Regions from separate parts of the Staphylococcus lutrae genome, predicted to be linked through region 2. Evidence: a T-box and tRNA genes for the amino acid it is inferred to sense, from the RefSeq annotation. Region 2 holds a T-box; the other holds one or more tRNA genes.
The links. The T-box of region 2 lies ahead of B5P37_RS00615 (valine--tRNA ligase). A T-box ahead of a tRNA ligase gene usually reads a tRNA of that ligase, here a tRNA-Val.
Positions count from the first base shown of each region.

Region 1: it has a tRNA-Val gene. The T-box ahead of B5P37_RS00615 (valine--tRNA ligase) is inferred to sense a tRNA for this amino acid. The anticodon was not compared.

Region 1 is NZ_CP020773.1:313,998-329,618, forward strand. Features, by position in the region: gene B5P37_RS01535 (PTS sugar transporter subunit IIC) at 1-859, opposite strand, end outside; gene B5P37_RS01540 (MAP domain-containing protein) at 1,092-2,471, opposite strand; gene B5P37_RS01550 (transposase) at 4,274-4,561, shown strand; gene B5P37_RS11775 (IS3 family transposase) at 4,609-4,860, shown strand; one part of gene B5P37_RS01555 (IS3 family transposase) at 4,832-5,715, opposite strand; one part of gene B5P37_RS01555 (IS3 family transposase) at 5,715-5,961, opposite strand; partial or broken gene B5P37_RS01560 (IS3 family transposase) at 6,039-6,641, shown strand; gene B5P37_RS01565 (SAP domain-containing protein) at 6,901-8,448, shown strand; gene B5P37_RS01570 (ISL3 family transposase) at 8,552-9,892, shown strand; tRNA gene B5P37_RS01575 (tRNA-Leu) at 9,997-10,080, opposite strand; tRNA gene B5P37_RS01580 (tRNA-Gly) at 10,115-10,188, opposite strand; tRNA gene B5P37_RS01585 (tRNA-Gly) at 10,213-10,287, opposite strand; tRNA gene B5P37_RS01590 (tRNA-Cys) at 10,301-10,375, opposite strand; tRNA gene B5P37_RS01595 (tRNA-Gln) at 10,384-10,455, opposite strand; tRNA gene B5P37_RS01600 (tRNA-His) at 10,471-10,543, opposite strand; tRNA gene B5P37_RS01605 (tRNA-Trp) at 10,546-10,619, opposite strand; tRNA gene B5P37_RS01610 (tRNA-Tyr) at 10,627-10,710, opposite strand; tRNA gene B5P37_RS01615 (tRNA-Thr) at 10,717-10,792, opposite strand; tRNA gene B5P37_RS01620 (tRNA-Phe) at 10,801-10,873, opposite strand; tRNA gene B5P37_RS01625 (tRNA-Asp) at 10,884-10,960, opposite strand; tRNA gene B5P37_RS01630 (tRNA-Met) at 10,972-11,045, opposite strand; tRNA gene B5P37_RS01635 (tRNA-Ser) at 11,060-11,152, opposite strand; tRNA gene B5P37_RS01640 (tRNA-Ile) at 11,161-11,234, opposite strand; tRNA gene B5P37_RS01645 (tRNA-Met) at 11,259-11,332, opposite strand; tRNA gene B5P37_RS01650 (tRNA-Ala) at 11,360-11,435, opposite strand; tRNA gene B5P37_RS01655 (tRNA-Pro) at 11,457-11,530, opposite strand; tRNA gene B5P37_RS01660 (tRNA-Arg) at 11,544-11,617, opposite strand; tRNA gene B5P37_RS01665 (tRNA-Leu) at 11,629-11,717, opposite strand; tRNA gene B5P37_RS01670 (tRNA-Gly) at 11,724-11,798, opposite strand; tRNA gene B5P37_RS01675 (tRNA-Leu) at 11,802-11,883, opposite strand; tRNA gene B5P37_RS01680 (tRNA-Lys) at 11,885-11,960, opposite strand; tRNA gene B5P37_RS01685 (tRNA-Thr) at 11,966-12,041, opposite strand; tRNA gene B5P37_RS01690 (tRNA-Val) at 12,063-12,138, opposite strand; rRNA gene rrf (5S ribosomal RNA) at 12,151-12,265, opposite strand; rRNA gene B5P37_RS01700 (23S ribosomal RNA) at 12,345-15,266, opposite strand; tRNA gene B5P37_RS01705 (tRNA-Ala) at 15,404-15,479, opposite strand; tRNA gene B5P37_RS01710 (tRNA-Ile) at 15,501-15,577, opposite strand.
Region 2 is NZ_CP020773.1:110,872-126,492, forward strand. Features, by position in the region: gene mreC (rod shape-determining protein MreC) at 1-139, opposite strand, end outside; gene B5P37_RS00595 (DUF4930 family protein) at 619-1,077, opposite strand; gene B5P37_RS11855 (hypothetical protein) at 1,247-1,408, shown strand; gene radC (RadC family protein) at 1,567-2,247, opposite strand; gene B5P37_RS00605 (prepilin peptidase) at 2,244-2,759, opposite strand; partial or broken gene B5P37_RS12080 (prepilin peptidase) at 2,766-2,942, opposite strand; gene B5P37_RS00610 (bifunctional folylpolyglutamate synthase/dihydrofolate synthase) at 3,167-4,435, opposite strand; gene B5P37_RS00615 (valine--tRNA ligase) at 4,447-7,077, opposite strand; T-box leader at 7,115-7,330, opposite strand; gene B5P37_RS00620 (DNA-3-methyladenine glycosylase I) at 7,389-7,937, shown strand; gene B5P37_RS00625 (AbrB family transcriptional regulator) at 8,060-9,127, opposite strand; gene hemL (glutamate-1-semialdehyde 2,1-aminomutase) at 9,310-10,602, opposite strand; gene hemB (porphobilinogen synthase) at 10,617-11,594, opposite strand; gene B5P37_RS00640 (uroporphyrinogen-III synthase) at 11,594-12,271, opposite strand; gene hemC (hydroxymethylbilane synthase) at 12,275-13,204, opposite strand; gene ccsA (cytochrome c biogenesis protein CcsA) at 13,232-14,068, opposite strand; gene hemA (glutamyl-tRNA reductase) at 14,083-15,423, opposite strand; gene yihA (ribosome biogenesis GTP-binding protein YihA/YsxC) at 15,582-15,621, opposite strand, start outside.

The DNA of each region.
Region 1 (15,621 bases), 200 kb from region 2:
CAGCAGACATCGGTGTCCCCTGTATTCCTATTGTATATGCAATGAGTCCAGAGACAATACCATTAATTGTTAAAGGAATCATAATGATAGGGTTTTTTAAATAAACAGGAATCATCATTTTAGCGGCACCGACGAGCAATACGATGTTCACGCCAAGTCCGTTGACTTTCCATGATCCCATTAAAAATGTGACACACGCTGCAACAACCCCCATATTTGCTGCACCGCTTCCAAGTCCACTTAAAGAAATAGCAGTGGCGATCGCAACAACCGAAATCGGTGTGACCATAAGTAATGCATATGTAATAGCAATTAAAATACTCATCACTAATGGATTAAGTTCTGTAAATGTATGAATGAGTTTTCCAAGTGATTGCGTGACTTGGCTTACGTATGGTAATGTAAACAGTCCCAGCATACCTGAGATGACTGGAATGACTGCAGGCAAAATGATGATTTCTAGCGATCCTAATTTTCCAGATAATAAAATGAATAATATGCTCGCAATCATGACGACGATAATCACGTTAATAATATCCCCTATACCATGCAACATAAATGCGCCATTTTTAAATTGAATCACACCAGAACCAATCATAGCTGATGTGCCAACAAACGCGACCCCTGGACCAGGGAATTTAAATGCATGTGCCGCAAGTGCCCCGATGATAAATGCCATAAATGATTGAATCACAAGTACCAACTGATACATGCTTTCTAAAAAAGGTCGTCCTTCTTTAAAGAATTTTAGTAATTCACCAAGTAATGCATTGGGCAATAATGCGATAACGACACCTGCCCCAACTGCGTTTAAAATAACGCTAAAAAATTGTTTTTTATTGATTTGGTTTGTTACCATCTCAGTTACCCTCCGCTCATTAGAATAGCTTAATCATAATATAAGTTATTAAACGGAACAACACTATCTCGTCATTTTTTTAGATTTATTTTATCCCTTTAAAGTGTCAAATATGAATGAAAATTAAAAAGAACTTGAGTCATTACACGTCTATCATACGTCTAACACACTCAAGTTCTTTTCTACGCAATCATTGCGTGAGATTCTATTGTACTTCGTGAGAATTTAATAATTATTTAACGCCATTCACGTTAATATCGATACTTTTAATTTGATGAATATCAATTTTATTAGCTGTCAATGGGGCATCAGATTTTAAACTAATAGTTTGTTTCTGACCATTTTTCCATGTTACTGTATATTGCGCTGTTTTTGCTGAATCAATTTGTGCATCAGTGACACGATACCCATGTTTTAATACACTCTTAACCTCGTTATTTAATTGGTGGAAGTTACTCGCACTATAGTTTGATAAATGAAGGTATGATTGTACGAATACAGTGTTACCGTTTAAAGTCACCGCATAAGGCACTGCATTAACAGCTGATTTCGCTTTACCTTTTTTTACGTTAACATCGATGCTTTTAATATCTTGAACATTAATAACGTTTGTTGGTAAAATTGCGCCTTGTTTTAAGCTGATTGTTTGTTTATGACCGTTTTTCCATGTCACAGTATATTCTGCAGTTTTTGATTTTTCAACTTGTGAAGCACTTAACTTGTATTCATTTTCTAATGCCGCTTTAATGTTTTGATTTAATTGATAAAAATTATTGGCATTACTATTTGATAATTTAAGGTAAGATTGTACAAAAGATGTCGCACCATCGATTGTCGTTGTGTATGGTACTGATTTTACAACTTGTTTCTCTTGTTTGCTCATTACATCGATATCAATACGTTTAATATCAAAAATATTAATGAGTTGTGTTGGTAAAGCAGCACCTTGTTTTAAACTAATTGTTTGTTTGTGACCGTTTTTCCATGTCACAGTGTAAGCCGCAGCTTTAGATTTTTCAATTTGTGATGCACCCAATTTATATTCTTTCTCTAATACACCTTTAATATTTTGGTTTAATTGATAAAAGTTATTCGCATTTTTTTCAGTTAACTTAAGATAAGATTGAACATAAGCTGTCGCACCATCAATCGTAGCTGTGTAAGGAACTGAATTCTCTTTGTAGTTCGTCTTTTTATTTTCTACTTTAATATCTATATTTTTAATGTCATTCACATTAATTTTTTGAGTTGGTGTTACAGAACCCTGTTTTAAATTGATTGTTTGTTTCTTACCGTTTTTCCATGTCACTGTATATTGTGTTGTTTTTGATTTTTTTATTTGTAATGAAGTCACATTGTACTCATGTTTTAAAGTTGTTTTAACTTTTTCATTTAACTGATAAAAGTTACTTGTGCTCGTTGTTGATAATTTAAGGTAAGATTGAACATATGATGTTGAACCGTCAATTGTTGTTGTATAAGACACTGTTTTAGACTGTACTTTATGTTGGTATTGTGATGCTGCATCTGCATTATTCCCCGCAGTTAATGATGCTGTTGATGTTAATATACCTAATGCTAAACCTGTGACCATAACTTTCTTCATATTCATACTTAATTACTCCTTTTCAAATTATTCTTGCTTGTTACACTTACAACTATACACTAAATATACGCATATACAATTAAAGACCTATTAAATCATTTAAAATAAACCTTAAATGCTATTACTAATAATTAAAATTTTTATTCAATTTTATAAATGACTTTTTTGCTCCAACTTTTAACGCGCCATCAAATGAACGTACTACGATCCGACAAGTAATCGTACATCTAAACGAAAAGTGCTTTGTTAATACGTACAAGACAGCCATTATACGTTTCCTTTTTCTGCATTTAAAAAGAAAAATCAGAGAAGTGAAATGAACCCCTCTCCGATTTATTAATAGAAGCAAAAATATTAAGTTATATCAACGTATAAGTTAGTATTAAAATTATCAACAAACAAAGTACCGTTAATCTAGCAAAAATGTATGTTGGTTTAAAATTTCTTTTTTGAGGCCCTTAGGTTATCACTTCTTTAAGTAGCAAAACAATCGTAATAATCGCGAATAACACGAGTAGGATGCTCAATATTGAAGTTACCATTTCCATAATAAAACTCCTTTCTAGAATATAAAGACACACTACTTCACTTTCATTACTTTAAATGAGAGCACATAAAAAATGATAAACAAAATTAGTGTCATCATCAGACCCACTAACGTATGCGTGACTGGAGAACTATAATAATATGAAGGATCAATAACGTATAATCCTAGGCGATAACCTATAATTCTCTAAAATGATGAGGCATTTTAATATTGATCAAATCATTTAAGCCTAGAACACTCCAGTTCATCCAGTCATTAAATCTAGATTTTGAACGTTTAAAAGCAAGTCACATTTTATAGCACTTATTTTTTATCTTTTAGTAATTCTGTTTGTAATGTTTTTCTATACTTATCATTTTAATAATATTATATACTAAATCTATGTAAAATTTAACGAAAAGTTGGAAGCGTTACCATAAATAAACAAAACAATTAAACATACTAATGATTTAAACAATTATTTCAGGATAGACATCCCGCTTTGCAAGATCTCAATTTTCATTCCCCTTAATGCTATTTCAATTCATGCCGCTACATCATTTACAATATAAAATTGGGGCGTATAGTTGTTTCCTCAAGACGGGTCCACCAAATAAAAGGTATCCCTTTTCAGTCCATCTAGCAACATCATTTCGAGTCATTTTTTATCTTCATATAATACCCGTAAAATGACAAACATATTAAAATACTTATCAATATAAATATGATTCCTATGGTAGAATTTATTTCTAAAACATTGATTGCTAGACAGATAAATATGGTTGTTAACATAAGCGAAGTAATAAAGTACTTCACAACTTTATTTTTTAAATGTTCTGGAATTTTTTCAGGTTCAATTGAAGCGATAATATACAGGTTTTTAGATTTAATTAAATATATTGAACAAATTGAAGAAATTGTAAAAAGTACTATTGTTATAATCACATTCATTTTAATTCTCACCTCATTGTTATCGGAAATTAAATCTATTAACTCTTTAGTAGAAATCAACTACGAAACGACCAACAGTTGCTTTTGGACATGTATGAGCGTTTAGCATACTAAAAAGGCTTTATTTCTTTTTACTATGCTTAATTTTCAACATTAAAAGATGATAATCACACACTCCATGCGATTGAAAAACTGATGTTAGACTCATTAACGGACACAGCGAATTGATAATAAATAGTTTATAATAATTGATGTTAGACTCATTAACGGACACAGCGAATTGATAATAAATAGTTTATAATAATATTATTAATTTACGGGAGTGTCTGTCATGACTAAGAGAAGATATGAGCATTACTTTAAGATGGAAGCAATAAAACTGGTTGAATCAGGTAGAAAAGTGACTGAGGTCTCAAGAGACCTTGATATACCGATACAAACACTTACAAAATGGCTGAGTAAGTATCGTGAAGGTGGCGAAGCATCTTTTGTTGGTAGCGGTAAATTAACACCAGTAAAACAAACGGAAGTCGAACTACAAAAGCGACTTAAGGAACTTGAAGAAGAGAATCGAATATTAAAAAAGGCTATGCACATCTTTGCCAAAGACCAGAAATAATTTATGAATTTATATATCAACACCGACACGAATTTCGTGTGACTAAGATGTGCAAAGTATTAGGTGTTTCAAAAAGTGGATATTATGATTGGAAAAAACGTCCAACTTCATCACAACAAAAGAGACGTGATAGATTAAAAAAGGAAATCTATAAAGTTTATATTGGAAATCAAAAAAGGTACGGCAGTCCAAAAATCACAAAAGAACTGATGAAAGAAGGAATAAAGGTTTCACAGCGTACAGTAACAATATTGGAATGTCAACAGTTTCCTAGACACTTTTCATGTGTAGATCTTTAAACGCCACTGGTGTTAAATACTGTAATGAAGAATGTGGTCTAAAATTGTTGTACCAATTTACATAATCAAATAATTCTGTCTCTAACTGTTCTAGGTTTTCAAATTTCATCTGTTTTACAAATTCGGTTTTTAGTGCTTTCATCGTTGCTTCTGCAACTGCGTTATCATAAGGACAACCTTTAGTACTTAATGAACGTTCGATTTCAAAAGTCTTTAATACTTCATCTATCAATTTGTTATCAAATTCTTTACCTCTATCTGTATGAAATAGTGCGATTTGTTTTAGGTTATGATTAATTTTACTAATTGCTTTCACCACTAAATTTGCATCCTTATTTTTACCTGCACTGTAACCAACAATTTCTCTATTGAAGAGATCAATAAATAAACATATATAATGCCATCTATCTGCTACTTTTACATAGGTTAAATCACTTACCAATGCATCCATTGGTTGTTCTCTATTAAAAGTGCGATTTAAATGATTTTTAATTAGTTTTTCATTTGTTTCTTTTGGATGATTTTTATATTTAGCTTTCGTATAAACAGAAACTAGATTATATTTTTTCATGATACGACCAATCTTTCGTCTGGATACAGTGAGACCTTTGTCGTTTAATTTATTCTTAATTCGTCTTGTACCAAAGCTTTTTCTATTCGAATTAAACGTATCTATAATAATTTTTTCTAATTCTAAATCATCATCTTTTTGGCTTTGAGTATTTCTTTTTATTGATTCATAGTAAGTGCTTCTTGGTATTTTCAGGACTTTACACATTGCTGATACTGAATATTGATGCGCATTCTTTTGAATGATTTCTATTTTCGTCCCATGATCAGCGCTGCTTGCTTTAAAATATCATTCTCCATTTTTAAATGTTGAACTTCTTTGCGTAATTTAATCAGCTCTTTTTCATCATCTGATAAGTTATCTTGATGATGAAATGAACCGGTGTTTTGATGTTGTTTTATCCATTTTCCTAATGCCGAAGGTGTTAAATCATACTCGCGTACAATTTCATTCCTAGGTTTACCATTTTCATATAATCTAACCATTTGTAACTTAAACTCTGAACTAAATGTTCTTCTTTCTCTTGTCATAATATAATCGCCTACTTTCTTAATTTAACAATATCTATTCTCATAGAATTTGTCCAATTAAGTGTAGACGATTCATATTGATGAAAGAAATGGGTATCAGATCAATCACAAAGAAGAAATATAAAGCAACAACAGATTCTAAACACAACCTACCTATATATCCGAATTTACTAAACCAACAATTTAAAGTTGAAAAGCCAGGTGTAGTATGGGTATCGGATATTACTTATATTTATACACGGGAAGGATGGCTGTATCTCGCAACAGTGATGGATTTATTCTCGAGAAGAATAATAGGTTGGTCAATGTCGAACAGAATGACGAAAGATTTAGTGATTTCAGCACTAGAAAGAGCATTTACTGCACAGCAGCCAACAGCAGGATTAATACACCATTCTGATAGAGGAAGTCAATATGCCTCAATAGAATATCAAAATATATTAAGAGAAAACGAAATAATAACGAGTATGAGTCGGAAGGGAAAATGTTATGACAATGCGTGTATAGAGTCATTTCACAGTATAATAAAGAAAGAACTCATTCATCATTGTAATTTTCAAACGCGTAATGAGGTAATGTTTAGAATTATAGAATATATTGTGACATTCTATAATTCCAAAAGAATTCATTCAACACTAAATTATCTAAGTCCACTTGAATTTGAAAAAATGTTTTCATAAAATGACCTGTTTAAAAATGAACTTATATGATTTTAATAAGTTTATTTTTGAACAGGAAACCGAGCAGAGCGAGGTAAAATTATAAATTCACTGTGTCCGATTTCTTGACACAAGTCCATTTAGACCATATTGATTTGCTGATCGAAGAACAAAAAAGTGGAGAACATAAAGTAACCCCTATTATTTATAGTAAAATACCAGATTAGTCAAGCGTCATAGTTAAAGTAGCAGGAAAAATTATATTGTAGGAGGATTGTTTATGAAAGCTAAACAAAGGGATAAAGATTTATTTTTGAATAAATTTCCTAATTGCAGAATCATCATAGAAACAACTGGAACAACAAATTACCAAGGAACAGAATACAATGGTTCAATTATAGCTTCTTTTGAAGAGATAGCTTTCGTGTGTGAAAAAAAGAATTTTATATATGTAATTCCATGGTCGGATATAAACTCTGTTTCTTCCAAAAAAACATTTATGACTAATAACATTTATTTAACTTATGATGATTCATCTAAGAATTTAACATTTAAATTCACTAATGTTGAGTCTGTGACTGCTATAGAAGTTTTATCTCGAGCAGTTAATGAACATAAAATGATGTTAAAAGCACATGATGATTTATTATACTCCAAGGAAAAAGAAATCGTCTTTTTAGAAAAAGATCTAAACAGAATTAAATCCGAACTAGACTATACTAACAATGAATTAAAAAAAGGAAATGTTAGTGAAATCAAACCAAATGAAATTCAAAAAACACCTCTTCAAAAAGAAAAAACAACTCCAAAAACTGAATTAAAAATCGATGATGTACATACAAAAGAGGACGAATTAATTGAAGAAGCAAACACAAACAAAAATGAGCATGTCCAACATGTAGAAATAAAATCGGATTCAACTCAAGAAACTGAACTAAATGTTTATGATATTTTGATCCTTCACTTAAACAATAAGAGAATAGTGGGAAAAGAGTTAACAAATCATTATTTATTAATAGAAAAGCAAATTGATACAATGTTTCACATTGAAAATTTGCTAAAAAATGGTGTATTATCCATTAAGTCTGATTTTAACCACTCTTTAAGTTATTTAAAAGTTCCCGAATTAAAATCTATATTGAAAGATAACGGGCTTAAAGTCAGTGGCAATAAACCTGAACTAATGAAACGGATTAAAGAAGATATTAAAGAAGAGGACGTAAACTTACCCAAAATTTACATTGCTACACATGCGGGTGAAAAGATAATTGAAAATACAAATTACGTTCTTCACTTTTTTTATCAACCTTATATAATAAACTTGTCGGTTGCACATAAATTAGTCAAAAACCAGTATAACATTGACGATAAAATTGAATTTATTTATTTAAAATTGATCGAAAATAAAAAACAAGATTCACATAGTTTAAAAAGTGTTGTTCAGAGATTAACTCACTATTACAAAACAATTAAGAAAGACAAATCAGTGATTCGTAAATTTACAAATTATGCAATATATTTAGAATTTATTCAAGGACTTGAACATTTCGAATTCAACATAAAATATAGGTCGATAAAAGGAAGCCTATTAGAAATTTTTTACATCGATACTGAAAGTCTTGAATATTACGAAGATTTGATTTTGGTAGAAGATATTAACTTAAATGTGTTAAAAAAACTATTTTTCGCTGATGTGTCCTCGTTTGTATATGCAGACAAGAATATCTGTGATGATTTTTGTGACATCTTATTTTGTCATGTTAATAGAAATACCAATATTTCTATTAATCAATTACCAGCAATTAGAAATTACATTTCATCTGAATAACTTGCGTACCTCACCGTACACTTATTATTTTTTACTTTTTTGAGGAGGGATAGAATGCGATTATATAAACGTGACGGTAAATGGGGATATAATATACACTATAATGCTAAAAGATACCGTAAGGCAGGTTACAGAACTAAAAAAGAAGCTGAATCTAAAAGTATCAAATTTAAAAATCACTGAATGTTTAGGTATTCAAACCTTCAAGAACGTTCAATCATTGTTTTATAAAGGGGTTTTAACTTATCAACCTAAAGGTTGTGAGTGTTGTGGTATCAAGAATGAGCAACACACAGTTATTAAAAATGGCTTTCGCAGTACAAGAGTGTATATGGGGCTTATTCTTGAAAGGCCTAGTTATCTTGTGTTAAAAAAGCAACGCTTCTATTGTAAAGCTTGTGGTCAAACTTTTACGGCTAAAACACCATATATAGAACCGCGTTGTACAATTTCTAATGACGTAAAACTAATGGTGACGAGAAAGCTCGCCACTGTCATATCTGAAAAAGATATAGCGAATAGTGTTTTAGTTTCACCTTCAACTGTTCATCGGTATTTGAAAGACCTAGGGGAAGCAGTAAAAACACAACCTAGTGATATATTGCCCCAACATTTATCCTTTGATGAATTTAAGTCAACTAATGATGTCGACAGCTCTATGAGCTTTATATACTGTGATAGTATCACGCATGATATTATTGATATCTTGCCAGATCGACGTAAGTTCAAGTTGGAAGAATACTTTTTAAGATTCTCAAGAAAGCAGCGTGAAGGAGTTAAAAGTGTTTCTATTGATATGTATCCACCATACATGTCGCTAATTCAATCATTATTTCCCAATGCAGATATTATCTTAGACCGTTTTCATATTGTTCAAGCGGTTAACCGTGAAATCAATCACAGTCGCGTTAAAACAATGAATAGTTTTAAGACTAAAGAAAAACCCAAGTACAATAAATTAAAACGGTATTGGAAGCTTTTATTAAAATCTCCAATTGAATTAGACAGAGTCCATTATCACTCGTTCAGACTTTTTAATACATGGCATAGTCAGTATAGTTTAGTACAATTCTTGTTAACTTTTGATGAAGAATTCCAATTAACGTATGAAGCAGGACATCATATTCTAGAAACCCTAAGATCAAATAACATTGAACAATTAGAGGAAGCATTACAACGTTCGAAGAGTTTAAATATTTCAAATGGACTCAAACGTGTTATTAACACACTCATAAAATATATACCTTATATTTCAAATACGATTCAAAATCCTCATTTGACCAATGGTCCAATTGAAGGTATTAACAATAAAATAAAGCTTATTAAGCGTGTCTCTTATGGTTATAGAAATTTTTATAACTTTAGAAATAGGATTTTAATTATTTCAAGGTTATACGTAAGTGAATATAAAAAACGTACTAAGCAACAAAAAATTGCCACTTAGTACGATATTTCTTCACCAACCGACGTTGACAAAGAGCCAAAATAAAAGAAACCCGTTATTTAAGGGTTTCTAGTACGTTATGATGTGTAAATAATAACCATTTATACCGGTGGTCGGGGTCGAACCGACACGTCTGTGAAGACACGGGATTTTGAGTCCCGCGCGTCTGCCAATTCCGCCACACCGGCTTGATATAAAAAAATCCAGCCTTTTATTGGAAAATGGAGCGGAAGATAGGACTTGCACCTATACCTCTTTCCGGGAAGGAAAGTGTTCTAGAATTGAACTACTCCCGCAGGATAAACATGTTCTATTAAAAATGGAGCGGAAGATAGGACTTGCACCTATACCCCTTTCCAGGAAGGAAAGTGTTCTAAAAATTGAACTACTCCCGCATAATCATATCAATGGAGGCGGCAACCGGATTTGAACCGGTGAATAGAGGTTTTGCAGACCTCGGCCTTACCACTTGGCTATGCCGCCAAAAGGAACTGGGCTAGCTGGATTCGAACCAGCGAGTGACGGAGTCAAAGTCCGTTGCCTTACCGCTTGGCTATAGCCCATTAATTTTAAACAAGGGCGGTTGATGGGAATCGAACCCACGAATGTCGGAACCACAATCCGATGCGTTAACCACTTCGCCACAACCGCCATGGCAGGGGCAGTAGGAATCGAACCCACATCAAAGGTTTTGGAGACCTCTATTCTACCGTTAAACTATGCCCCTATTGATATGGTGGAGGGGGGCAGATTCGAACTGCCGAACCCGAAGGAGCGGATTTACAGTCCGCCGCGTTTAGCCACTTCGCTACCCCTCCAAAACATGGTGCCGGCCAGAGGACTTGAACCCCCAACCTACTGATTACAAGTCAGTTGCTCTACCAATTGAGCTAGGCCGGCACAAAAAGTGGTTCAGGACGGAATCGAACCGCCGACACAAGGATTTTCAGTCCTTTGCTCTACCGACTGAGCTACTGAACCATTTTAAAAATGGCGGTCCCGACGGGAATCGAACCCGCGATCTCCTGCGTGACAGGCAGGCGTGTTAAACCGCTCCACTACGGGACCACTTATAAAAATTGCGGGAGGTGGATTTGAACCACCGACCTTCGGGTTATGAGCCCGACGAGCTACCGAACTGCTCCATCCCGCGGTAATAGAAAATAATGGCGGAGGAAGAGGGATTCGAACCCCCGCGAGCCGTTAAGCCCCTGTCGGTTTTCAAGACCGATCCCTTCAGCCAGACTTGGGTATTCCTCCTAATTATATGGACCTTGCAGGACTCGAACCTGCGACCGAACGGTTATGAGCCGTTAGCTCTAACCAACTGAGCTAAAGGTCCTAATAATATTTTCAACTAAAATAGTGGCGGCGGAGGGGATCGAACCCCCGACCTCACGGGTATGAACCGTACGCTCTAGCCAGCTGAGCTACGCCGCCTTATAAAGTTTTAGTTATTAAATTAAATGGTGGAGACTAGCGGGATCGAACCGCTGACCTCCTGCGTGCAAAGCAGGCGCTCTCCCAGCTGAGCTAAGCCCCCATGTTAATCATTTTAAAGTAATCGGGAAGACAGGATTTGAACCTGCGACCCCTTGGTCCCAAACCAAGTGCTCTACCAAGCTGAGCTACTTCCCGTAAGGTAGTGTAGCGCGCCCGATAGGAGTCGAACCCATAACCTTTTGATCCGTAGTCAAACGCTCTATCCAATTGAGCTACGGGCGCATATCATATAATGGTGCCGAGGACCGGAATCGAACCGGTACGGTGATCTCTCACCGCAGGATTTTAAGTCCTGTGCGTCTGCCAGTTCCGCCACCCCGGCAAATAATGGAGCAGAAGACGGGATTCGAACCCGCGACCCCAACCTTGGCAAGGTTGTATTCTACCACTGAACTACTTCTGCAAATGCGGGTGAAGGGAGTCGAACCCCCACGCCGTAAGGCGCTAGATCCTAAGTCTAGTGCGTCTGCCAATTCCGCCACACCCGCATGGTGAGCCATAGAGGATTTGAACCTCTGACCCTCTGATTAAAAGTCAGATGCTCTACCAACTGAGCTAATGGCTCATCAATGGTGCCGGCCAGAGGACTTGAACCCCCAACCTACTGATTACAAGTCAGTTGCTCTACCAATTGAGCTAGGCCGGCTATTGAAACTTATCATTAAAATGGTGGAGAATGACGGGTTCGAACCGCCGACCCTCTGCTTGTAAGGCAGATGCTCTCCCAGCTGAGCTAATTCTCCAATAAAAAATCAACCTGGCACCGTCCTACTCTCGCGGAACGTAAGTCCGACTACCATCGGCGCTAAAGAGCTTAACTTCTGTGTTCGGCATGGGAACAGGTGTGACCTCTTTGCCATTGGCACCAGATTCATCATATTGAATGTGTATACATTCAAAACTAGATAGTAAGTATCGTATTTATCAATAAAACCTAATGAACATCATTTTGATTAAGTCTTCGATCGATTAGTATTCGTCAGCTCCACGTATCGCTACGCTTCCACATCGAACCTATTCACCTCATCATCTTTGAGGGATCTTATAACCGAAGTTGGGAAATCTCATCTCGAGGGGGGCTTCATGCTTAGATGCTTTCAGCACTTATCCCGTCCATACATAGCTACCCAGCGATGCCGTTGGCACGACAACTGGTACACCAGAGGTATGTCCATCCCGGTCCTCTCGTACTAAGGACAGCGCCTCTCAAATTTCCTACGCCCACGACGGATAGGGACCGAACTGTCTCACGACGTTCTGAACCCAGCTCGCGTACCTCTTTAATGGGCGAACAGCCCAACCCTTGGGACCGACTACAGCCCCAGGATGCGATGAGCCGACATCGAGGTGCCAAACCTCCCCGTCGATGTGAACTCTTGGGGGAGATAAGCCTGTTATCCCCGGGGTAGCTTTTATCCGTTGAGCGATGGCCCTTCCATGCGGAACCACCGGATCACTAAGTCCGTCTTTCGACCCTGCTCGACTTGTAGGTCTCGCAGTCAAGCTCCCTTATGCCTTTACACTCTATGAATGATTTCCAACCATTCTGAGGGAACCTTTGAGCGCCTCCGTTACTCTTTAGGAGGCGACCGCCCCAGTCAAACTGCCCGCCTGACACTGTCTCCCAGCACGATAAGTGCTGCGGGTTAGAAATCCAATACAATGAGGGTAGTATCCCACCAACGCCTCCACGTAAGCTAGCGCTCACGTCTCTCAGGCTCCTACCTATCCTGTACAAACTGTACCGAATTTCAATATCAGGCTACAGTAAAGCTCCACGGGGTCTTTCCGTCCTGTCGCGGGTAACCGGCATCTTCACCGGTACTATGATTTCACCGAGTCTCTCGTTGAGACAGTGCCCAAATCGTTACGCCTTTCGTGCGGGTCGGAACTTACCCGACAAGGAATTTCGCTACCTTAGGACCGTTATAGTTACGGCCGCCGTTTACTGGGGCTTCGATTCGTAGCTTCGCAGATGCTAACCACTCCTCTTAACCTTCCAGCACCGGGCAGGCGTCAGCCCCTATACGTCACCTTACGGTTTAGCAGAGACCTGTGTTTTTGATAAACAGTCGCTTGGGCCTATTCACTGCGGCTCTTCAGAGCGTGAACCCCAAAGAGCACCCCTTCTCCCGAAGTTACGGGGTCATTTTGCCGAGTTCCTTAACGAGAGTTCGCTCGCTCACCTTAGAATTCTCATCTTGACTACCTGTGTCGGTTTGCGGTACGGGCACCCTGATTCTAGCTAGAGGCTTTTCTTGGCAGTGTGAAATCAACGACTCGAGGAACAAGTTCCTCTCCCCATCACAGCTCAATCTTAAGAGTGCCGGATTTGCCTAACACTCAATCTCACTGCTTAGACGTGCACTCCAACAGCACGCTTCGCCTATCCTACTGCGTCCCCCCATCGCTTAAAGCGAATCATGGTGGTACAGGAATATCAACCTGTTATCCATCGCCTACGCCTTTCGGCCTCAGCTTAGGACCCGACTAACCCAGAGCGGACGAGCCTTCCTCTGGAAACCTTAGTCAATCGGTGGACGGGATTCTCACCCGTCTTTCGCTACTCACACCGGCATTCTCACTTCTAAGCGCTCCACATGTCCTTGCGATCATGCTTCGACGCCCTTAGAATGCTCTCCTACCATTGTCCAAAGGACAATCCACAGCTTCGGTAATATGTTTAGCCCCGGTACATTTTCGGCGCAGTGTCACTCGACTAGTGAGCTATTACGCACTCTTTAAATGATGGCTGCTTCTAAGCCAACATCCTAGTTGTCTGGGCAACGCCACATCCTTTTCCACTTAACATATATTTTGGGACCTTAGCTGGTGGTCTGGGCTGTTTCCCTTTCGAACATGGACCTTATCACCCACGTTCTGACTCCCAAGTTAAATTATTTGGCATTCGGAGTTTGTCTGAATTCGGTAACCCGAGAGGGGCCCCTCGTCCAAACAGTGCTCTACCTCCAATAATCATCACTTGAGGCTAGCCCTAAAGCTATTTCGGAGAGAACCAGCTATCTCCAAGTTCGATTGGAATTTCTCCGCTACCCTCAGTTCATCCGCTCACTTTTCAACGTAAGTCGGTTCGGTCCTCCATTCAGTGTTACCTGAACTTCAACCTGACCAAGGGTAGATCACCTGGTTTCGGGTCTACGACCAAATACTCATTCGCCCTATTCAGACTCGCTTTCGCTACGGCTCCACATTTTCTGCTTAACCTTGCATCAGATCGTAACTCGCCGGTTCATTCTACAAAAGGCACGCCATCACCCATTAACGGGCTCTGACTACTTGTAAGCACACGGTTTCAAGTTCTCTTTCACTCCCCTTCCGGGGTACTTTTCACCTTTCCCTCACGGTACTGGTTCACTATCGGTCACTAGAGAGTATTTAGCCTTAGGAGATGGTCCTCCCAGATTCCGACGGAATTTCACGTGCTCCGTCGTACTCAGGATCCACTCAAGAGAGAATTTGTTTTCGACTACAGGATTATTACCTTCTCTGATTAACCTTTCCAGGTTATTCGTCTAACAAATTCTTTTGTAACTCCGTATAGAGTGTCCTACAACCCCAACAAGCAAGCTTGTTGGTTTGGGCTCTTCCCGTTTCGCTCGCCGCTACTCAGGGAATCGATTTTTCTTTCTCTTCCTCCGGGTACTAAGATGTTTCAGTTCTCCGGGTCTGCCTTCTTGCATGCTATGTATTCACATGCAGATAACACGACATAACTCGTGTTGGGTTTCCCCATTCGGAAATCTCTGGATCAACGCTTACTTACAGCTCCCCAAAGCATATCGTCGTTAGTAACGTCCTTCATCGGCTTCTAGTGCCAAGGCATCCACCGTGCGCCCTTAATAACTTAATCTGTTATTAATTATGTGAGTCGTTTTTCAACGACTAGCGATTCATTTTTTGTTTCAAGCTTTTAAACGCTTGTCACTCGGTTTTGCTTGGTAAAATCAATACTTACTTATCTAGTTTTCAATGTACAATTAATATAAATGGTGGAGACTAGCGGGATCGAACCGCTGACCTCCTGCGTGCAAAGCAGGCGCTCTCCCAGCTGAGCTAAGCCCCCAAAACAATATTTTAAATTTAATGGTGGGCCTAAGTGGACTCGAACCACCGACCTCACGCTTATCAGGCGTGCGCTCTAACCGGCTGAGCTATAGGCCCATCTACATTTTAAATCCTCAAATGCATGAGCATTCAAAACTGAA
Region 2 (15,621 bases):
CAAAAGAAGTGGTGTCACTGACGTATTGTTCGGGAACGGACTGCGAATTCGAACGAATTGACAAACCAATTAAAGCGATAAATAAAATTAGTGCGCAAAACAACACAACGAGTTTGTTGTTTTTAAAAAAATTGGACAACCTCAACACCTCATATTATCAATCTTTGTATGTACTGCTACTATTTTATATTACTCTTTAATGTAAATAAAGTCCCATGTTGTACATTATCTCTCATTCTATTCATATTTAGAATAAAATCAATATGATATATTGCATCAATCAAGATGTTTTATCATCATTTTTTTCTCATTTTTCATTCATTTAACGCTTTTAAACTTTATGTATCATCAATCTTCAATTCGCTTAAAATTACAAACCATACATCCACTTGCTTTATAAATACAGGGCGTCGCATAGATGTTCTGTTTAGACAACGGCTCATACATCGGTCAATCAACAGTGACATTAAAAGAACTTATAAAATCGAGATGAAAATCTGTTTTAACACAACATTCTCATCTCTACTAACAACAATATCATCGAAGTTTAACAGGCCTCTCACTGATGATTAAATTTGATTTAATATAGACCCATTTGATTCTTGTATTTTTGGTATCCTATTGATAATCAATCAGCGGCCTCATTTCTATAGGATGTCCCAGTTGATGCAAATCCGCATATAAATCATGCTCAGTCGTATAGACTCTCATTGTATCATCCCCAAAACGGTATAAAATGAATTGTGTATCCCGTTCTGCAATTAAATATTCGTTGTCATACCCCATCCTTGTCAATCCATTCACTTGCATAAATTCGTATTTATCAATCCAAGTAAACACATTTCTCATTTGGCTTTTTGGAATATTTCTAAAAATATCATTTTCGGTTTGAATATAATTTCGACCATTGAGTGGTACGACATATCCCTCATCATCCGTCACTTGGTACGTTTCCTCTCTGACGGGATTCCATGGTTGATTTTTTAAATTTGGTACAAACATTATACTTGCTAAAACGAGGGCGATGAGTAAAATTAAAATAATTAATAATTTAATGAGACTTTTTATTATCCGCATGAATGCCCTCCTTATTGTCGTTCCACAAATGATTGATACTTATCATTATATGATATATTATAATTAAATCGATTGATGAAATCATCCATCTCAAGCATGAAAATATGACTTAAGAATGATGTTTTTATCGCTTCAATGTTTTAAAATATAGGTAAAAGGAGTGTTGACAATGAATTTGATGATTGTGTTTTTAACGATTCTACTTATCATACTACTATTCAGAATCAGTATGCATGTCATTCGCTTTATCATTAGACTTGGCATTATGCTATTTATCATCTATATTTGTTATCAATCATTCTTATGGCTCATTGATAACTTTCATTTTTAAATGATGAAATCCATTCAAATCATAGAAATGAGCTAGGTTTTGTCAATTTAGTAAGACTTAGCTTCATTCCAAATACATTTAAAATAAACCCACCAACAAAAACGAACCTCGCCTTTCAATGATTACACTTATTCAACCCTTTTCCGCGCTTTTCTCGGCTACAACTCATTTTCACTTAATATCGAAACAAATGAATCTTCACCGATAACAATGTGATCTAACAATTCGATTCCCATCGCCTCACCGCACATCATTAAACGCCGCGTTGTTTCAATATCTGCTTTAGATGGCGTTGAATCACCAGAAGGATGATTGTGAACAACAATAATGGCATGTGCTGACCACTTTAATGCTGTTTTAAATATTTCTCTCGGATGAATAATGGCACTATTTAATGTCCCAATAAATAGCGTTTCCTCATGAACAATTTGATTTTTTGTATTCAATATTAATAGGATAAAATGCTCTTGATTCGTTCCTTTAAACTGTGTATAGAAACGTTCTGCAATTTGTTCAGGTGAATGAATCGGTTCAGATAAAAATTGTTGTTTGTCCTCAGTTAATCGGCGCGACAATTCAAAAACAGCTAAAATGGTGATAGCTTTATTTCGTCCAATGCCGACAAATTTCTCTAACTCTACTAAAGAAAGATGTCGAAGTTGTGTTAAGGTACGACAATGCGACAAAATCTGGGATGCAATTTGGATACTAGATTGCCCTTTACTTCCACTATTAATAATTATCGCGAGAAGCTCTGTATTTGAAAGTGCTTGACTGCCAAATTGAACAAGTCGCTCTTTTGGTTTTTCATCGGTTGATAAATCTTGTATGCGCGTCATAATACACCTCCATAAATAACAATGATTTTGGGATAGGTTGATGATATAAAGAGAAACGTTATCAAAATTACTGGTGCTAAAGGAATACGATGATTTTTCACCCATTTAAGACAATAAAACATCGGTAATACAATACAGCCTATCGGAAATAATAACTCAAAAAAAATCAACAGAAATGGGAACGGAAAGAAAAAAGTAAGAACGAGGAAGAGTTTAATATCTCCAACGCCAATCCATTGTTGTGGCATACATCCGATTATAAATAGAATCATCCATAACGAGAAATGAGGCAAATCTAAATAAATTGTATGATGGTGTGTTAACATCAAAATAAGTAATAATAGGAGAAAACGATGCTGTATCATTTGATGTTGAATATCGACTGTTGATACAGCTAATAAAATGAATGAAATAAAGTAAAAGGACTTTATTGGAATGTAGAGAGGAAAAAGAAATGGGTATAAAATCAACAGTCCACCGATTATTTCGTTGACGAATAATGTGAATGGCATCGCGTGTTGACAAAAACGACATCTCCCTTTAAAAAAACAATAGCTGACAATAGGAAGCATATCAATGACAGTTAATTTTTTGCGACAATATTGACATTTTGACCTTTCAAACAAATAACTGACTTTTAGTCTATTTTGCCACGCCCATTGTATTAAAAAGCGCACTAAACTACTACCTGACATAAACAATAGCACAACGCTCAATCCGACACCTCCTCATGATACACACTGTATTTCAGCCACATACTTAATCGTTCGGCATTGAGAGAATGTGATTATTATAAAAGTTTCGTCCTATACGGTCAAATTTCGAAACAACAAAAATTTCCAATCATGCTTTAAAAAAATGATAAAACCGCCTCATATGGACTAGAAATATACGTCAGTCCATATGAGGCGGTTAAATTTTATGAATTAAAGTTGATTTTTGATTTCACTTCACTGATAAAATAAAGGCTACCTGTAATAAGCAATGCTTCACCTTGATATTGATGGATGAAGTTCACATAGTCATCGACCATCGATTTATGTTCAAATTCGATTTCGTCATACAACATGTGTTTTGGCAGTGCTTTTGGAAAGTCAAAGTCTGTAACATAAATATGATTGGCCATATTTCGAAATGCTTCTAACATATGATGAACGGGTTTGCCTTCAATTGCAGCAAACAACACATCGACTGTGTCAATATCATAATACCTATCAATGGTGTCAACAAGTGCATCTACACTTTCTTTATTATGCGCACCATCAATAATAATAATTGGGTCTTGCGCAACGCACTCAATGCGTCCAGTCCAATACGCTTGCTCAATACCATCAATCATTTTATTAAAGTCTAATTGGATGATGCCTTGTTCGTATAATTCAATTAAGGCTGTAATGGCTAAAGCTGCATTTTCTTTTTGATGTTCACCAATCATATTTAATATAAGATTTTCTAACTCATAATCTTTATATCGATAAGTAAATTCGTCATCTTCTGATTTAATTAGAATATCGCGATCAAATTCTAAAGCCTTTGATTCAAGGCGTTCCGCTGTATCTCGGAAATATTTAAGTGCCTCTTCATTTTTAATTGCATAAACAATAGGTGTATGGGGCTTGATAATCGCCGCCTTGTCTTTGGCAATATCCAAATAAGTTTGCCCAAGAATATCCGTATGGTCTAAGCCAATACTTGTCAAAATACTCATAAGCGGTTGGATAACATTAGTAGAATCATTTTTGACACCTAAACCTGCCTCGACTATGACAAAATCAACCGGATGTATCTCACCAAAATACAAATACATCATCGTCGTAATGATTTCAAATTCTGTAGCCACACCTAATTCAGTTTGTGCTTCCATCATTTCACTAATGGGTTTTACTCGCGCCACTAAAGTTACAATGTCATCGTTTGTAATTGGTAAACCGTTCAAACTAATTCGTTCATTAAAAGTTTCAATATACGGAGACGTAAAAGTACCCACTTCATAATCGTTTTTCAATAAAGCTTCACGTAAATATACAACTGTAGATCCTTTACCATTTGTCCCACCAACATGAATGGCATTGATGTTCTGCTGAGGATTACCCAGTTTTTCTAACATCCATTCCATGCGTTTCACGCCAGGTTTAATGCCGAATTTTGTTCTTTCATGAATCCAATATAAACTATCCAGATAATTCATAACTCAGACTCCTACGCTTTTAATTGTTCAATTCTCGCCTTTACACCATCATATTTTTCTTGATATTTGATTTGTTTTTCTTTTTCTTCATTAATGATGTGTTCAGGTGCTTTGCTTACAAAATTGTCATTTGCTAACTTTTTATTTACTCGATCCAGTTCTTTTTGCCATTTTTGCAAATCTTTTTCAAGCCGTTCTAACTCTTTATCCATGTCAATGAGCCCTTCAATCGGTAAAATCACTTCACCAGCAGTCACAATAGACGTCATTGCTTTATCTGGTACATCAATTTGCGTTGAGATTTCGAGCGTACTTGGATTACAGAAACGCTCTAAGTAATGTTGATTTGCTATCAATAATTGTTCAATCGTTTCGTTTTTGGCCTGAATTTTAATCGGAATTTCTTTAGATAGCGGTGTATTCACTTCCATACGTGACTGACGAACAGATTTAATGATTTCTACCAACTGCTCCATTACATCTTTACTTTCTGCAAATACAAGTGACTCATCTACTGTCGGCCATGCACTCGTCACAATAGACTCGCCCTCATGTGGCAAGGCTTGCCATATATGTTCAGTGACAAATGGCATAAATGGATGTAAGAGGCGCATCATTCGGTCAAGTGTGTAACTTAAAACCGAGCGTGTCACATTTTTCTGTCCTTCATCGGTACCATTCATTGGAATTTTACTCATCTCAATGTACCAATCACAAAATTCATCCCATATAAAATTATACAATACGCGACCCACTTCGCCAAATTCATACTTATCGCTTAATTGCGTAACGGTTTCTATTGTTTCATTCAGACGTGTAAGAATCCATTGATCCGCAACAGACAGCGAACCTGTTAGCGAAATGTCTTCAAATCTAAATGATTCTCCGATATTCATCAAACTAAAACGTGCTGCATTCCAAATTTTATTAATGAAATTCCATACGGATTCAACTTTTTCAGTTGAATAACGCAAATCATGACCTGGCGAAGAACCTGTTGCCAAGAAATAACGTAAACTGTCCGCGCCATATTGGTCGATGACGTCCATAGGGTCTACACCATTTCCTAGAGATTTACTCATTTTACGTCCATCTTCGGCCCGTACTAAGCCATGTAATAAAACATCACTAAATGGTTTTTGACCTGTGAATTCTAAACCTTGGAAAATCATTCGTGCAACCCAGAAGAAAATGATGTCATACCCCGTTACAAGTACTTGTGTTGGATAGAAACGTTTGTAGTCTGCCGCGTTTTCATCTGGCCAACCTAATGTTGAGAATGGCCATAATGCACTTGAGAACCATGTATCCAGGACATCTTCATCTTGTGTCCAATTTTCAATATCTGAAGGTGCATCTTCACCCACATATATTTCACCTGTTTCATTATGATACCAAGCTGGAATTTGATGTCCCCACCATAATTGTCTTGAAATGGTCCAATCACGAATTTCTTCCATCCAACGATTAAATGTTTTTTCAAAACGTGGTGGAACAAAATCAATACGTCCTGCCGTTTCTTGATTATCAAGTGCTTGTTGTGCTAGAGGTGCCATTTTCACGAACCATTGTGTAGATAAATAAGGCTCTACCACGGCGCCTGTTCGCTCAGAATGTCCTACCGAATGCACATGGTCTTCAATTTTAATCACTAAGCCTTCTTCTAACAAATCTTTGACAAGTTGTTTTCGACATTCAAAACGATCCATGCCTTCATATTTACCTGCCTCAGCATTCATTTTGCCTGCTTCATCCATGACTACAATGCGCGCTAATTCATGACGGTTACCGATTTCAAAGTCATTCGGATCATGCGCGGGTGTCACTTTCATTGCACCGCTACCAAAGTCTTGATCAACATAAGCATCAGCTAAAATAGGAATTTCTCGACCAACAATCGGTAAAATGACTGTTTTTCCAATCACATCTTGATAACGAGGATCATCTGGATTAACGACAATGGCTGTATCTCCAAGCATCGTTTCTGGACGTGTCGTTGCGATTTCAATGTAACCTTCCCCATCTGCAAAAGGATATTTAAAGTGATAGAATTTCCCATTCACGTCTTCATGAACCACTTCGATATCCGAGAGGGCTGTACGAGCAACAGGGTCCCAATTAATGATACGTTCTCCACGGTAAATTAAACCTTTGTTATACATATCGACAAAAACTTTGCGCACAGCTTGACTCAATCCTGAATCTAGCGTAAAACGTTCTCTTGAATAATCTAAACCCAGTCCTAATTTGGCCCATTGTTGACGAATAAATGATGCATATGACGCTTTCCATTCCCAGGCTTTTTCAAGAAATTTTTCGCGACCGATATCGTGACGAGAAATACCTTCCTCCCGCATCTTCGCTTCAACTTTTGCTTGTGTCGCTATTCCTGCATGATCCATTCCTGGTAAATAAAGCGTATTATATCCTTGCATCCGTTTCATACGCGTTAAAATATCTTGAAGCGTCGTATCCCATGCATGTCCTAAATGTAACTTACCCGTTACGTTTGGGGGTGGAATGACAATTGTATATGTTGGTTTTTCTGAATCTTCACTCGGTTTAAAAAGCTCTTGGTCTAGCCATTTTTGATATCTTCCCGCCTCAACTTCTTGCGGATTATACTTCGGTTTCATTTCCATTAAAATTACCTCCATTAAAATAAAAAACACCTGTCCTGAATAGGACGGATGTTCCGCGGTACCACCTACATTCAATAGTCAATATGCAACTATTGCACTCTAATGATTAACGCTCATGACACGCTTTAACCTACTCTAAGTTCAATTAAAGTTCAAATCGGGCTACCTTCAGTTATTCCTTTTATGCATTTCCACCAACCATGCACTCTCTATAAAAACAAAATAACATACTCTTCCCAAACACTATTTTTAATTTCACTAATATAGTATACTGAATGAACTATGAAGTCAATACAAGGAGGAACGAAAACATGAACCCCTGCGCATTCGGTACGACAGATCCACTTTATTTAGCATATCATGATGATGAATGGGGAAAGCCCATCTATGATTCTCAACAATTATTTCAACTATTGGCACTTGAATCACAACATGCCGGCTTGTCCTGGTTAACAATTCTTAAAAAGAAAGCAGCCTACCAACAAGCGTTTTATCACTTTGATCCTTTTCAAATCGCGCAAATGACGCCAGAGGACATTCAAGCTTTAATGACTTTTCCAAATATCATTCATCATCGTCCAAAATTGGAAGCCATCGTTGCACAAGCGCAAGGCTATCTTCAAATCGAAAAAGAACATGGCCATTTCAGTGATTGGATTTGGTCTTTTGTAGACGGACAACCTATTGACTTTCGTTATACTTCTGTCGATCAACGGATCACTGTTAACGCTACTGCAACACGACTCTCACAAAAATTAAAAGACTACAATTTTAAATTTATTGGACCCGTAACGGCTTTTTCATTTATGGAAGCTGCTGGACTTTATAACAGTCATCTCATGTCCTGTCCCCATCGTTAATTTCATTGCTGTTCTGTCCATCAAAAGCAAGCCCAATAAATAAAAGCATGATTGTTCGCGGCCACGCATACGGCCGCTCTTCATATTAAACGAGGACCATGCCTTGAAAACTGACATGCTTTTTAATTTTTTCTTGTTAAATGTTTCAAGTAATAGCTGATGAGCGGTGCAATTAAAAATAGGATAAAGAATATACGGAATATATGATAACTCGATACCTTGGCCACATCCGTTCCGATATCTAAAGCCACTAAAACAATTTGACTCATTCCTCCAGGCGCTGCACCTAAAAAGAGTTCGTCTAACGGTGCATGATTGATGAATTGAACAAAATACACCATAACGAGTGCGCCAAAAATAAGCAAAACATTTTGATAGGCGATTGCAATAGCAATTCTCCCTTTTAAGCGATGCGTTAAATGAGCGATTTGAATCCCGATACGTATCATATAAATCACTTGTGCACCCGCTATGATTGGCGCGTCAAGTGTGAAGTTCATTTCAGTAACGAAATTCCAAATAATTAAGACCACTATCGGAGCCATCAACATTTGAGTCGGGAAATGAAGCCATTTCATCACATAATACATCACAAATATCCCCATTGCGATGATGATGATATCCCCAAGATTTAACACTTCCGTGAGATAAGTTACTTTTTTTCCCGTCCAAATTTGTGTATGTGTATCTTTAAAAAAGAAAGTAATGAGTGGAACGAGTAGCACAACAAAAATCACCCGAGATGTTTGTGCCAAACTCACAACTAAAATATCCGCCTTTTTATTCTCTTCTGCCATGACAATCATTTGACTGAGTGCACCAGGTATGACACTTAATAAAGCTGTCTCTCTATTGACGCGTGCAATTTTTCTAAACCCTATTGATACGACTAACGACATGAATAGAAGTAATACACTGATAAGAATAATTGAAAACCAACCATTTTTTATATCATCAATGACATTTTTTGTAAATGAGGTCCCAATTTGGACGCCTAATAAAATTAAACCGAGACTACTCAACCAATTAGGCCATTGAACGTCTCGCTTTAGTCCTTTAACAACAAAAATGCTAGCAAATATCGGGCCGAACATCCACGGTAACATCACATGAAATCGAAATAATATCCCACTAAAAAGCAAAGTAAAACCAAGCACAATCAATTGATTCAAAATTTTGTTTTGCGCCAAAGTCCATACACCTCCCTCACACCAATTGATTAAAAGACAGGAATATCACAGTTTTTGATTTAATCCACTGTTGAGACATTGTCCTTCTCCGTACAAAAAGCCGAGAGACTCTCGGCTTTTTATAAGGAAAACGAATATAGAATCAGAATAAACTTTTTATTTTGTTCGAGGCTCTAGTCAACTCAATAGGATTGCTTAACTCGACTTAACGCCTCATCGAACGCTTTTACTGTTAACGCAATATCTTCTTTTGTATGCGCTGTCGATAAAAACATGCCTTCAAATTGCGAAGGAGGTAAAAAGATACCTTGTAGCGCCAATTCTCGATATAATTTGCTAAACAATGCTAAATCAGAACGATTCGCTTCTTTAAAATTCGTAACAGGCCCCTCATTTAAGAAAAATCCGATCATAGAACCCGCTCTATTCACCGTTAACGGAACTTGATGTTGACTAAATACGTCTTTAAGCCCTTTTTCTAAAAGATCACCCAACGCATTAAAATAATCATAGCTTTCTGGCGTCAATTGACTTAACGTCATATAACCACTTGTCATGGCTAAAGGATTCCCGGAAAGTGTTCCCGCTTGATAAATGTCACCACTTGGTGCAATACAATCCATAATGTCTTGACGACCACCAAATGCACCAACAGGAAGTCCACCACCAATGACTTTACCAAGACACGTTAAATCTGGCGTAACATTGTAATAACCTTGGGCACAGTGATACCCTACTCGAAAGCCTGTCATGACTTCATCAAAAATCAACAATGCATCATTCGCCTTCGTTATCTCACGCAAGCCTTGTAAAAATTGATTAATCGGTGGCACAACGCCCATATTTCCCGCTACAGGTTCAACAATCACAGCTGCAATATCATCGCCGTATTTATCAAATGCAGCTTGAACAGCAGTTAAATCATTATATGGCACGGTAATGGTATTTTTTGCAGTCCCTTCAGGAACACCTGGTGAGTCGGGTAACCCTAGCGTCGCGACACCTGATCCAGCTTTGATCAGTAGTGAGTCGCTATGCCCATGATAATTCCCTTCGAATTTAATGATTTTATTTTTCCCAGTAAAACCACGCGCTAATCGTAAAGTATCTAATGTTGCTTCCGTACCAGAGGACACCATTCTAACTTTTTCAATGGATGGGACACGTTCAATGACTAATTCAGCAAGCCGATTTTCATCTAACGTCGATGCACCAAAACTAGTGCCACGTTGTAGTACCTCTTGAATCCCTTCAATCACTTTAGGGTGACGATGCCCCAAAATCAGTGGTCCCCAACTGAGAACGTAATCAATGTATTCATTACCGTCAATATCATAAATTCTAGCCCCTTCACCACGTTCCATAAAAATGGCTGGTGTATCTACAGATTGGAAAGCACGAACAGGACTATTGACACCACCTGGCATTAATTTTTCTGCTGTTTCAAAAGCTTTGATTGATTTATTATATCGCACGACTGACGCCTCCTTTATTGTTGATCTAAGTAATGACAAATATCTTTGGCAAAATAAGTAATAATCATATCTGCACCCGCACGCTTCATTGAAACCATTTGTTCCATTACAACTTTTTCTTCATCAATCCAACCATTCAATGCTGCCGCTTTAGTCATACTATATTCACCGCTCACATTATATGCCACAATAGGGATTTGACTATGATTACGCACGTCTCGAATGATATCTAAATAGCTCAACGCTGGCTTCACAATCATCATATCCGCGCCCTCTTTTAAATCTGACTCAAGCTCTCGCATCGCTTCAAGACGATTGGCTGGATCCATTTGATACGTTTTTCGATCCCCAAACGAAGGCGTGGACTCTGCTGCATCACGAAATGGTCCGTAAAAGCTGGATGCATATTTGATACCATAACTCATTATTGGAATATGATAATACCCTGCTTCGTCTAATCCTTTTCGAATCGCTGCAACAAATCCATCCATCATATTACTCGGTGCAATAATATCCGCACCTGCCTTGACTTGAGAAATTGCCGTCTGAACGAGCAAAGGTAATGTCTCATCATTATCAACATCATGCGTATGTGGATCGATTAAACCACAGTGTCCATGATCTGTATACTCACATAAACATGTATCTGCTAGAACCAATAAATCCTCATACATAGATTTTGCGATACGTGTTGCTTGCTGGATGACACCATCATCGATAAATGCGCCTGTACCACATGCATCTTTTTCGTTAGGAATACCGAAAAACATGATGGCACGAATCCCTAAATCATATGCTTCTTTTATTTCATCATGAAGGAGATTTAAGCTGATTTGATACACACCAGGAAGGGATTGAATTTCAGTTTTTACGTTCTCTTTTTCTACTACGAAAATAGGATAAATTAAGTCTTCCTTTCTTACATGTGTCTCTCTTACCATATCACGCATGGATTTCGATGATCTTAAACGTCTATGTCGATCAAATTGCATTAATGAACCCTCTCTTCTATTATTTTAGTAATCATTGCTTCCAAAGTTTGAATGTCAGCGATTGAACAAGGATAACCATAAGATTGAATGACGTGTGCCGTTTGTTGCCCGATGGCGTAAAAACGGGTGAATGTGTGTGCATGATAGCGTTCAAAAAATGCACGAACTGCAGATGCACTCGCAAAAGTCACCGCATCTATTTCTCCACGTGCAATCAATGCGATTGTTTTTTCAATATGTCGCACGACTGTCTTAGCTTCATACAAATCAATTTTGGTCACTTGCAAACCAGACGCTCCCAGTGCTTCATAAAGTAACGGACGTGCTTCAATGCTTGATGGTATCAGTATACGTTCTCCTTGTTGTGCAGAAAACATTTCTAAAAACCCTTCTTGTGAATAATCATTAGGATAAAAATCAACTTGCAACCCTTGTTTTTCACAATATTCTTTAGTCTTCTCACCAATCACTGCCAACCGTTCATAACGGGTGTATTTCAAATAAGGTAGGAAAATCGCGACTGCATTTTTCGAAGTGAAGACGAGCCAATGATAGTGATTATCCAATATCGATTGATCGAAAGTTAAAGGCTGAATCGACTTAAATGGCAAATGAACAATTTTTGCTCGTTCATCATTAAAGTGATGCGTTTGGCTCATCACTACAGTAGGCTTCATAGGCTACACCTCTTCTTGATTTAAAGCTTCAATCACACGATCAGCCCCTTGTGCTTTAAGGACTTGACTCACTTCTTTCCCTAATAAAACCGGATGTGTTCCAAATGCCGTATGTTCAAATCGTTGCTGACCATCTGGCGACATAATCAAACCCGTAAACTGAATTTGATGATCCTTTGTATATTGTGCATAGCCCCCAATCGGAACTTGACAACTCCCGTTCATTTCTTTCAGAAACGTTCGCTCAGCCGTCACACAAGCCGCGACATCTTCATTATGCACTCTTGATAACAATGCTAACAACGGGGCATCATCCGCTCGACATTCAATGCCTAATGCACCTTGCCCAATCGCTGGCACTAATAATTTCTCATCTAAATAAGTTGTCACAATTCCATCTGACCAACCCATTCGTTTTAATCCCGCTGCGGCCAATATAATCGCATCATAATCTTCTGTTTGTAATTTTTTCAAACGCGTATCAATGTTACCTCTAATCCATTTAATCTTAAGATTCGGATATTGCGCTAAAATTTGTGCACCACGACGTAACGAGCTCGTGCCAATAACACTCCCGTCTGGAAGTGATTCTAGCGGGACATGATTTTTTGAAATCAGTGCATCATAAGGGAGCTCACGATCAGGAATGCATCCCAAAGTCAAGCCTTCGGGTAATTCACTCGGAACATCTTTTAATGAGTGAATAGCCATATCAATCTCTCCACTAAATAATTCGTTTTGAATTTCTTTAACAAACAAACCTTTACCACCCACTTTGGATAATTGACGGTCTACGATTTGATCACCTTTTGTGACAATTTCTTTAATTTCAATATCCAAATCGGGCTCAATTTCTTTTAAACGATCAATAAACTGCTGGCTTTGAGTCAATGCAAGCTGACTTCTTCTCGAGCCGACAATAAGTTTACGCATAGCGTTGTCCTCCATTTAAGTAATTCATTAAAGTCCTGTCCATTGATGAAACGAAGATAATTGCGTGATAACAATTAAATTAATCATACAACATAAAAATAACATAATATTAAAATTCATTAAAAAAGGTTGCTTAAATTTACGTGTTAACCTTAATGTAATAAATAACGAATATGCAATCAAAATGACTATAGAAGAGATGACTTTCAAATCTAAAAAGATCATATAACCGATTGAAATCATCCCCCATTGAATGCCTAATACAAGACTAATAAACATGATCATCACACCAATGAGTGAACTGTAAAACACCATCTTCTCTAACGTGCTAATACTACTCATTCTAAAGTAATTTTGTGTAAATCGTTTTTCTTTTAAATTGCGATATTGTATTAAATATATAATAGCATTTACAAACGCAACGGCAAAAACGACATAACTTAATAATGCCAATGAAACATGGATGAATAACAATTCATTCATCGCAGTTAATCGGGCACCATCCTCTTTAAACTGACGTGGATGAAAGGTGTGAATGGTCATGAAGATAAAGCCGATGACATTGAGTAAAGCAACCATAAATTCGGAATGACGTAACACAGACATGACGAATGTAATGGTTAAAATCAACCAAGTTAACACATAAAAACTTTCAATTAAAGATGTCAAAGGGAGCCGCTTTTGCCAAATCACAAACATAGTTAAAGAGATTGTTTGACAGAACCAAACAATCCCTAAAGCATAAAACCCAATATTTTGTATCCGATAATTCTTTTGAAAAACATCGATAACAAGGCAGCCCATACTGAGTAAATAGCCTAATAAAATTATTTCATGAAAACGTATAAAAAACGCTTCTTCCATAGCATCACCGCTCTTTATGTTTCTAAACTCATTATTTTATCTTGTAACATATGCTTTTTCTTTTCAATCGCTTGAGATTGATAACTATCTGCAACATCTAAGTCAAAGATTTCTTCAAAAAGTGACAATTTAGTTTCTGCATGTTTGTCATTACTTATTTCTTTTGCTTGTTTAATTGGATCTTTCAACATTTGATTGATAATACTTTTCGTATGTTTAGAAATCACTTTACGCTCACGGTCAGAAATGTTCGGTAATTTTCGGTTAAGGCTCTCCATTGTCTCTTGTTGAATCAGCATTGCTTTTTCACGCAATGCACGAATAACAGGAACAACACCTAACATGCGTACCCATTCATTGTGCTTCTCAATTTCTGCAGGAATTCGTGCCGCAATTTCTTTAGCAGCGTTTTGACGCTCACGTAAATTTGCATCGACAAGTCCTTTTAAATCATCGACATCATAAATAAACAATTCTGTGTGTGACATTTCTGCAGGTTCAATATCTCTCGGTACCGCAATATCTACCATCACTTTTTGTGACGTTTTAGTCAGACTGTGACACATTTCCAACATGTCTTTGGTGATGATAAATTGTTCCGCACTCGTTGAACTAATGACAATATCTGACGTGAGTAATACGTCAGCGAGATGTGACCACTCAACAGCTTTAACATGATGTTTAGCCGCCAGTTTTTGAGCACGACTGTACGTTCGATTGATAACGATAATTTGAGTAACTCCTGCGCCTTTAAGGTTTAAAACAGATAGTTCAGCCATTTCTCCTGCACCGATAACCAATGCCCTTTTTTTGTTGATTTTTCCAAACATTTTTTTAGCGAGTTCAACCGCACCGTATGACACACTGATTGTATTATCAGCAATATCCGTTTGATGGTGGGCTTTTTTACTGAATGTGATCGCATGTTTAAATAATTCATTAAAAATCGTACCTGTCGTTCCAGCTTCTTGTGCAGTAAAAAATGCCTCTCTCATTTGACCCAATATTTGTGTTTCACCTAACACGATGGAATCTAATCCTGAAACAACACTAAACAAATGTTCGACTGCTGCATCTTCTGTTTTCACTTCAGTGATTGCTTTAATTTTGTCCAAATCAATATTAAATTGTCTTGCAAAAAATCTTTGAATATAATATCGCCCCGTATGAATTTGATCGACAACTGCATACACTTCTGTACGGTTACACGTTGATAAAATCACGTTTTCTAAAATTGATTTTGTTTCGAACAATGTTTCATGCGCATGTATCATGTTCTCATCCTGAAACGATAATTGTTCACGACATGAGACATCCGCTGTCCGATGATTCACACTCACTACTATTAAGTACATGATTATGCCCCCATATATTCTACAATGACTACATTATATCATAGATTAGAGTTATTCTAATTAAAAAAAACCAGCATGTTCAATATTTTTCATTTGCTTACAAATTTTCGTCACATTTAATTCACACTAAAGTATTGATATGACTAGCGTTGATAGACTTAATCTAAAAACTGATTTATCGTTGACCAAATTTCATGT